One region of the Streptomyces sp. NPDC096048 genome, then DNA from elsewhere that is predicted to be linked to it. Evidence: riboswitches for the same ligand, from Rfam matches in the RefSeq annotation. Region 1 holds a riboswitch; each other region holds the start of a gene.
The links. Region 1 has a riboswitch for cobalamin ahead of ACIQ6R_RS10780 (prenyltransferase/squalene oxidase repeat-containing protein). Riboswitches for the same ligand answer to the same signal wherever they lie in the genome.
Positions count from the first base shown of each region.

Region 2: linked by a shared signal. The riboswitch ahead of ACIQ6R_RS21825 ((2Fe-2S) ferredoxin domain-containing protein) and the one ahead of ACIQ6R_RS10780 (prenyltransferase/squalene oxidase repeat-containing protein) in region 1 are both predicted to bind cobalamin.
Region 3: linked by a shared signal. The riboswitch ahead of ACIQ6R_RS03660 (ribonucleoside-diphosphate reductase subunit alpha) and the one ahead of ACIQ6R_RS10780 (prenyltransferase/squalene oxidase repeat-containing protein) in region 1 are both predicted to bind cobalamin.
Region 4: linked by a shared signal. The riboswitch ahead of ACIQ6R_RS08275 (cobalamin biosynthesis protein) and the one ahead of ACIQ6R_RS10780 (prenyltransferase/squalene oxidase repeat-containing protein) in region 1 are both predicted to bind cobalamin.

Region 1 covers NZ_JBIWGG010000003.1:631,041-633,217, forward strand. The annotation lists gene ACIQ6R_RS10775 (TetR family transcriptional regulator) at 44-736, shown strand; cobalamin riboswitch at 727-882, shown strand; gene ACIQ6R_RS10780 (prenyltransferase/squalene oxidase repeat-containing protein) at 990-2,177, shown strand, end outside.
Region 2 covers NZ_JBIWGG010000007.1:404,848-407,024, forward strand. The annotation lists gene ACIQ6R_RS21820 (ferric reductase-like transmembrane domain-containing protein) at 1-545, shown strand, start outside; cobalamin riboswitch at 614-740, shown strand; gene ACIQ6R_RS21825 ((2Fe-2S) ferredoxin domain-containing protein) at 803-1,210, shown strand; gene ACIQ6R_RS21830 (SDR family NAD(P)-dependent oxidoreductase) at 1,478-2,177, opposite strand, start outside.
Region 3 covers NZ_JBIWGG010000001.1:765,450-767,626, reverse strand. The annotation lists gene mctP (monocarboxylate uptake permease MctP) at 1-344, shown strand, start outside; gene ACIQ6R_RS03665 (GNAT family N-acetyltransferase) at 423-929, shown strand; cobalamin riboswitch at 987-1,148, shown strand; gene ACIQ6R_RS03660 (ribonucleoside-diphosphate reductase subunit alpha) at 1,271-2,177, shown strand, end outside.
Region 4 covers NZ_JBIWGG010000003.1:56,522-58,698, forward strand. The annotation lists gene ACIQ6R_RS08265 (anion permease) at 1-154, shown strand, start outside; gene ACIQ6R_RS08270 (hypothetical protein) at 189-410, shown strand; cobalamin riboswitch at 549-690, shown strand; gene ACIQ6R_RS08275 (cobalamin biosynthesis protein) at 864-1,829, shown strand; gene ACIQ6R_RS08280 (cobyric acid synthase) at 1,861-2,177, shown strand, end outside.

The DNA.
Region 1 (2,177 bases):
GCCACGGCACGGGGAGAAGGTGACCAAGGTGGACAACCCGGGAATGGAAGCCTCCGGTACCTCCGGCACTCCCGGTACTTCCGACGCCGCCGGCTCCGTGCGCCCCACCGCCGCACCGCCCCTCACCGAGCGGCAGCGGGAGCGCCGCCGCCGCATCCTGCACGCGACCGCCCGGCTGGCCTGCCGGGGCGGCTTCGAGGCGGTGCAGATGCGCGAGGTGGCGGAGTCGTCGCAGGTCGCCCTCGGCACGTTGTACCGCTATTTCCCGTCCAAGGTCCATCTGCTGGTGGCGACCATGCACGACCAGCTGGAGCGGCTGCACGGCACCCTGCGCAAGAGCCCGCCGACCGGCGACACGGCCGCCGACCGGGTGGCGCAGACCCTGATGCGGGCCTTCGGCGCGCTGCAGCGCGAACCCCGGCTGGCCGAGGCGATGGCCCGCGCCCTGACCTTCGCCGACCGCGGCGTCTCCCCGGAGGTCGACCAGGTCTCCCGCCAGACCACGGCGATCATCCTGGACGCGATGGGCGGCCTGGAGAACCCCACCCCCGAGCAGCTCTCCGCCATCCGCGTCATCGAACACACGTGGCACTCGACCCTGATCACCTGGCTCGCCGGCCGCGCCTCCCTCACCCAGGTACGGGTGGACATCGAGACGGTGTGCCGGCTGATCGACGTGACCGAGGCCGGAGCCCGCGGGCGGGCGCCCCGGCCCGGCTCCGTGGCCTCCGGGTAAAGTGGCGGCGTCGTCATCACACCCGTACGGGGGGAAGCCGGTGCAATTCCGGCGCTGACCCGCAACCGTGAGCCGTCCACCGTGGCCCCTTGAGGACTTGCCCGGACGGTGAGCCGGACTGCCCCGCGCGGACGTGACCGGCTCACGTGCCCGGCACCCGCCGGCGCACGGGCACCGTCGAGGCATACGGGGCCGAGCCGCCGGGGGTGCCCCGTGCTGCCCGGCCCCGCACAGGGAAAGGCACCCGCCGCTCATGAACGTCCGCCGTCGCAGCAGCGCCGCGGCTCTCGCCGCCATAGCCGTGATCGGCGCCGCCGCCGCGCCCGCGGTCGCCGCCGATCCGTCGTCCTCCCCGTCCGCGTCCACCCCGGCGGACCCCGAGTCCTCCGGGCTGTACGGCACCGCCGACCCCCAGTACGACGGTGTCTGGCGCCAGTCCCTCGCCCTGCTCGCGCAGAAGACGGTGGGCGTGATCCCGTCGTCGAAGGCCGTGGACTGGCTCACCGGCCAGCAGTGCGACAACGGCGCCTTCGCCCCGTATCGCGCCGACCCCGCCAAGGCGTGCGACGCCAAGACGATGGTCGACACCAACAGCACGGCCGCCGCCGTCCAGGCGCTGTGGGCCGTCGGCGGGCACGGCGACGCCGTCGAGGACGCCCTCGGCTGGCTGAAGTCCGCTCAGAACAAGGACGGCGGCTGGGGCTACACCCCCGGCAGCCCCAGCGAGGCCAACTCCACCTCCGTGGTCATCGGCGCCCTGGCCGCCACGGAGACCGGCCCGGAGACCTTCGAGAAGGGCGGCAGGTCCCCGTACGACGCGCTGCTGGCGGCCGCCCTGCCCTGCGCCGGCGACGGCGGTGCCTTCGGGTACCCGGACCAGGACGGCAAGCTGCTCGCCAACGCGGACGCGACCGCCGCCGGCGTCCTCGGCGCGCTCGGCAAGGGCCTGGTCACCGAGGCCGGCGAGAAGACGGCCGACGCCGCCTGCACGGACAAGCCCACCCGCGAGCAGGCCGCGGCGAACGGCGCGGCCTACCTCACCGGCGCCGTGGCCGAGGACGGCCATCTCAAGTCGGCCCTCGGCGGCTCCGCCGTCCAGCCCGACTACGGCAACACCGCCGACGCGGTCGTCGCGCTCGCCGCGCAGGGCGGCGCGGAGAAGGCGGCGAAGCCGCTGGCGTGGCTGAAGAAGAACGCAGCGAAGTGGGCCGAGCAGAGCGGACCCGCCGCCTACGCCCAGCTGATCTTCGCCGCCCACGCCACGGGCACCGACCCGCGCGCCTTCGGTGGCACGGACCTGGTGGCGGAACTGAACGCGACGGGTCCGGCTCCGCGAGGTGTCAGCACGACGGACACCGCGACCGCGAGCAGCGAGGACGACACCAAGGACGAGAAGAAGGACTCCGGCTTCGGCGTCTGGTGGTTCGTCGGCGTCTGCGTG
Region 2 (2,177 bases), on a different contig from region 1:
ACGAGACGAAGGTGGGCTGGGCCGAGCGGCTGTGGGTGGGTTTCGCGGACAGCTTCGTGCCCGGCTGGTACGACTCCGGCACCGGCCAAGTCGCCATCCCGCTCGGCCAGGGCGCCCTGTACCTGGCGATACCGCTGGGACTGCTGTTCTACGTCCGGCACCGCATCGGAGCGAACACGTGGCGACGGCTGCACCGGTTCGTGATCGTCGTATACGTGCTGAGCGTGTGGCACACCCTGCTGTACGGGACCAACGTCTGGTACGGGGAGTGGCCGCGCACCGTCCTGTGGCTGCTGCAACTTCCGGTGGCGGCCCTGCTGTTGCTGCGTCTGCTGCGACCCGCCCGGCGGGCCGAACGGCTGGGTACGCAGAGGGGAGGCGCGGGTGCGGCCCGGCCCGCCTGGTGGGCGCGTGCGGCAGGACGGGTCGTCGCCGGAGCCGTCGTCGTGGGACTCGTCGTCGTGGTGGTGTCCGGCCGCGACGGCGGACGGGACCGTCCGGCCGATCCGCCCGCGACGGCGCCGCACGCTCAGGAGACGGAATGACGGCCTGATCCGGGCGGGCGTACCGTCCCGCCCGAATGGGATGATGGCCGGCGACAAGGCGACGGCGGAACGAGGAAGCCGGTGTGAATCCGGCGCGGTCCCGCCACTGTGATCGGCGAGCGAGTCCCGACAGGCCACTGCCCGGCAACGGGTGGGAAGGCCGGGGCGAGCAGCGACCCGAGAGCCAGGAGACTCACGCGGTCGCCTCCTCGACGGACCACCGGGGCGGATCTCCCCGGAGAGAGGGACGGCACCGCATGCCCGCAACGCCGACCGGACCGACGACAGACGACGCGTGGCCGCCCGCCACGGCTACCGGCCCCGTGCCGTGCCGCATCGTCGTCTGCCGCGACTGCTGCTGCGGCAGCCCCAAAGTGACCGGCGTCGACCACGCGGCCCAGACGGAACGCCTGCGCGCCGCGGCGCCGGTACGGGTCTCCGACTGCCTCGACGTCTGCGACCAGGCCAACGTCATCGTCGTGCAGCCCTCCGCCGAGGGCCGGGCCGCCGGGGCGCGGCCGGTCTGGCTCGGGCTGGTCAACGACGCGGACGGGACCGAGGACGTGGCCGCGTGGGCCCGCGCCGGCGGCCCCGGCGTGGCGCCCCGCCCGGAGATCCTGGACCTCTACGCCTTCACCCCGCCACGGCGCCGCACCGCCGGCTGACGGCCCGCCGGCCGGCCGGCGCGGTTCGCGGCGGACCGCGCGGGCGGCGGCGACCAGGTTCTCCGGAGAGGCGCGAGTCTCTGGCCGGCCGCGGGTCTTCGGGCGCGACCGGGACTGACCAGCGGCCGCTCGGCGGGGCTCGGCGGGGCTGGGTGGGGCTGGGTGGGGCTGGGCTCGGTGGGGCTCGGCGGGGATGTCCTCCAGCCCGGTGCGCGGCCGGTCGGCCATCTCGGCCGCGCTCGCCCGCCTGCCGTGGCGTGCGGCCGGTCAGCCAGGGGCGATGCGGCTGAGGTGCTCCCAGGACCGGTACAGATCCGCTTGGGCCCGGCCCATCTCCAGTACGTGATCGAAGGACTGGCTGCCGACTATGAGCCGTCGGGGCGGGTCCGGCAGCGCGGCCAGTTCCATGATGACCGGGGCGGCGGTGCCCGGGTCCGGGGCGACGGCGTCGCCCCACATCGCCTCCATCTCGGTGCGCAGGGGCTGATACCGCGCCTGGGGTTCGGTGGTCGTGGTGCCCGTGGTGAACAGGCCGGTCTCGTAGCCGCCCATCTGCACGACGGTGACCTTGACGCCGAACCCCTCGACCTCCATGGCGAGCGCCTCGCTGACCGAGTCCAGGGCGGCCTTGCCCGCGCCGTAGAAGCCGACGGTGGCCATGCCGCCGCCGCTGCCCATCGAGGTGACCTGGAGGAGCCGGCCCCCGCCCTGGGCGCGCAGGTGGGGAAGGACCGCCTGGGCCACCCATACGGCGCCGAAGAAGTTCACATCCATGTGTGCCCGGATCTGCTCCTCCGTGGCCTCCTCCACCATGCCGTAGAGCATCACGCCGGCGTTGTTGACGACGACGTCCAGCCTGCCGAAGGCGGCCGCCGCCCGCTCCACGCCGTCGAACACGCCCTGGCGGTCGGTGACATCCAGCGAGAGCGGAACCAGGTGGTCGGGGTACTTCGCGGTCAGTTCCTCC
Region 3 (2,177 bases), on a different contig from region 1:
TCGGCGGCCTGTTCACCCGCTGGTTCCACCGCTGGGCGCTGCTCGGCGGCTGGGCGGTCGGCATGATCTACGGCACGGTCGCCGCGTACGGTGTCGCCTCGCCGACGCAGAAGCACTTCGGCGGCTCCTCCAAGGAGATACCGGGCATCGGCGAGATCGGCTACATCGGCCTCACCGCCTTCGTGCTGAACGTCGCGGTCACCGTGGTCCTGACCTTCGTCATGCGGGCCCTCAAGGCCCCCGACGGCGTCGACGAGACCAAGCCCGGCGACTACACGGCGGACGCGGGCGACCCCGGCGTCGAGGTGGAGCTGCCGCCGGCCACGGCGGGCACCTCGCACTGATCGCCATCCCTGATACGCGGCGGGCCGTCGGAGAGATCCGGCGGCCCGTTGTCGTACCCGTCGGGCACACTCGGCGTCATGGACTTCGTGATCCGGCAGGCGGCGGCGGACGAGTACGGCACCCTCGGTGAGATCACCGCGCAGGCCTATCTGCGGGACGGTCTCCTCGACTTCGGGGAGAGCGACGCGTACCTCGGCGAGCTGAGGAACGTGGCCAAGCGGGCGGCGGCCGCCGAGGTGCTGGTCGCCGCGGCGGACGGCCGGGTGCTCGGCGGCGTGACCTTCGTGCCGTCCGGCGGCCCCATGGCCGACATCGCCCGGCCCGGCGAGGCCGAGATACGGATGCTCGCCGTCGCCCGCGAGGCCCGCGGACGCGGGGTGGGCGTGGCCCTCGTGCGGACCTGCGTCGACCGCGCCCGAGCCGTGGAGGGCTGCGCGCGCGTCGTGCTGTCGACCCAGCCGACCATGCGCACCGCCCACCGCCTCTACGAACGGATGGGCTTCGCCCGCACGCCCGAGCGCGACTGGAACCCGCTGCCGGAGCTCGACGACATCACGCTCCTCACCTATGAACTGACGCTCTGACACCAGCGCCGCCCCTCGACGACCCCTCCGCGACACAACATCTGGGGGTGCTCGCCGAACCCGGCACAAGATGTATGCTCGTGCTCGCTGTCGCCGCAGGGGAATCCGGTGCGAATCCGGAACTGTCCCGCAACGGTGTACTTGTGTGTATCCGCGCGTCTCCGCACGTGTGCACACGCATGTCCAGTCCGAGGACCTGCCGACAGTGCGCCCGTACCGTCCCGGTCCGGGTGCCTGACGTCCGGGCCTCGTGGAGTGGGCCGGTGGACGCGACGCCGTGTGCGCTCGTGAGCTGCCCTGCCCTCCCCCAGGCCCCGTGCCGAGCGAGGGAGTGCCCCCACGTGACCATCGCGCCAGCCGACCCGGTTTCAGCGACCCCGGCGACGACTTCAGCGGCCCCGGTGACCGAGCAGCCCGACGGGCCCGGCGCCGCGTTGCTGCGGACCCTGACCGAGCTGACCGCCGACCTCCCCGGCGCCGACCCGGGCCGGGTCGCCGCCGCCGCACTGCGCGGCCGGTCCGCCCGTGCGGACGAGTCCGAGCTGCGGGAGCTGGCCACGGAGGCGGCGGCCGGGCTCATCTCGGAGGACCCGGTCTACTCCAGGCTGGCCGCCCGGCTGCTGACCATCGGCATCCGCGCCGAGGCCGCCTCGCAGGGCGTCACCTCGTTCACCGGGTCGGTCGCCACCGGTCACCGCGAGGGTCTGATCGCCGACCGCACCGCCGAGTTCGTACGGCTGCACGCGGACCGCCTGGACGAGCTGATCGACCCGGCCGCCGACGACCGCTTCGGCTACTTCGGCCTGCGCACCGTGTACAGCCGCTACCTGCTCCGGCACCCGATCACTCGCAAGGTCGTCGAGACGCCCCAGCACTTCATGCTGCGGGTGGCCGCCGGACTCGCCGAGGACGACAGCCCGCGTTCGGCCGACGAGGTGGCCGCGCTGTACGGGCTGATGAGCCGCCTCGACTACCTGCCCTCCTCCCCCACCCTGTTCAACTCCGGTACCCGGCACGCCCAGATGTCGTCCTGCTACCTCCTGGACTCCCCCAAGGACGAGCTGGACTCCATCTACGACCGCTATCACCAGGTCGCCAACCTCTCCAAGCACGCCGGCGGCATCGGCATCGCCTACTCCCGCGTCCGCGCCCGGGGTTCGCTGATCCGCGGCACCAACGGGCACTCCAACGGCATCGTCCCGTTCCTGAAGACACTGGACGCCTCGGTCGCCGCCGTGAACCAGGGCG
Region 4 (2,177 bases), 570 kb from region 1:
CGTCGTCGACGAGCCCGAGCAGGCCGGTGTGGTGACCACGGCGATGGCCGCCGTGTCCCCGCCCCCGGCGGGCGTGACCGAGGACCTGGCCGCGGCCGGTGCCCCGGGCTCCGCGTCCGACTCCAAGGCCCCCTCGGCCACCACCTCCGTCTGAACCCGCGCCCGGGTACGAAGGAAAGCGAACCTCCATGAGCATCGACTGGGCAGCTCTCGGCTCCGTCTTCGGGGTCAGCCTCGTGGCCACCGTGGCCCTGGTGGGCCTGTTCACCCTCGGCATCGTCGGCCTCTCCCGCCAGGAGCGGGCGGCCGGCCAGGGCGGCTCCGCGGCCCTCGCGGTCACCGGCGCGTACGCCTGCTTCGCGGCCTGCGCGGCGGCGGTGGCGTACGGCATCTACCTGATCGTCGCCTGAGCGACCGCGCACACCCCTGAGGCGGGGCGCGGGACGGACTCCGACCGTCCCGCGCCCCGCCTCTTCCCGTGCCGGCGCACACCGCCCGCGTGTGGGGCTTCGCACACTCCCCCGTTGCAGGTCAACGCCAGGTTGACGGGTGTTCGCGGGCCGTGGTGGACTGCCGGAGCCAATACGGCGGCAGGAGAGGAAGCCCGGTGCGAATCCGGCGCGGTCCCGCCACTGTGACCGGGGTACTGCCCCCGGGAGCCAGGAACTCTCACCGCCGGTCTCTTCTAACCAGGGCGCGGACACCCTGAGTGAGGACATATCGCCATGCGCGGCCGCCGTTCCAGGTTCAGCGGTTCCGGACACACCTCTTCCGGACACATCACTTCCGGACGCACCGGTACCGGACGCACCGGTTCCGGGTACACCGGCGACTCGCTCTCCCGCCCCGCGGCCGGTTGAGCCGTGCGCGCCGAACGCGTCTTCGCGTACGGCGCCGCCGCCGGCCTTCTCGGTGACCTCCTCCTCGGCGACCCGCGCCGCGGACACCCGGTCGCCGTGTTCGGCCGTGCCGCCGGTGCCGTGGAACGAGTGCTGTGGCGGGACCACCGGGGCTGGGGCGCGGTGCACACCCTCGTGTGCGCCGGTGGCGCCGCCGCCCTCGGCACCGCCGCCGCGCACGCCGTACGCCGCTCCCCCGCCGCCTCCGTCGCGCTGACCGGCGCGGCCACCTGGGCCGTCGTCGGCGGCACCTCGCTCGCCCGCGAGGCCCGGGCCGTCGGCCGTGCCCTGGAGGCCGGCGACATCGAGGCGGCCCGCGCCCGGCTGCCGCACCTGTGCGGGCGGGACCCGCAGGCGCTGGACGCCGACGGGATCGCCCGGGCCGTCGTGGAGTCCGTTGCCGAGAACACCTCGGACGCGGTGGTGGGCGCCCTGGTGTGGGGCGCCGTGGGCGGGGTGCCCGGACTGCTCGGCTTCCGGGCCGTGAACACCCTGGACGCCATGGTCGGCCACAAGTCCGCCAGGTACCGGCGGTACGGCTGGGCCTCGGCCCGCCTCGACGACCTCGCGGGCTGGCCGGGCGCCCGTCTGACCGCCGTACTGACCACCGTGGCCGGCGGCGATCCGCGCGGCGCCGTACGGGCCTGGCGCGCCGACGCCGCTCGGCACCCGAGCCCCAACGCCGGGCCCGTGGAGGCCTCGTTCGCGGGCGCCCTGGGCGTGCGGCTGGGCGGGACGCTCTCCTACGGCGGCCGGGTGGAGCACCGGCCCGTCCTCAACGGGGCCGCCGGGCGCGCCGTCCGGGCCGGTTCCGGCGACATCGACCGGGCCGTTCGGCTCTCCCGGCGCGTGGGCTGGCTGGCGCTCGGCGTGTGCGCGGGCGTGCGGCTGTTCGTGCGCGGGGCCGTCAGGAAGGGACGTACGACGTGAGCGGTCGCCTCCTCGAGAAGGGACGTACGTCATGAACGGTGGCCTGCTCGTCGCCGGCACCACCTCCGACGCCGGCAAGAGCGTCGTCACCGCCGGGATCTGCCGCTGGCTGGTGCGGCGGGGCGTCAAGGTCGCGCCCTTCAAGGCGCAGAACATGTCGCTCAACTCCTTCGTCACCCGCGAGGGCGCCGAGATCGGGCGGGCGCAGGCCATGCAGGCCCAGGCGTGCCGCGTGGAGCCGACCGCGCTGATGAACCCGGTGCTGCTCAAGCCGGGCGGCGAGCGCAGCAGCCAGGTCGTGCTGCTCGGCAAGCCGGTCGGTGAGATGAGCGCCCGCGGCTACCACGG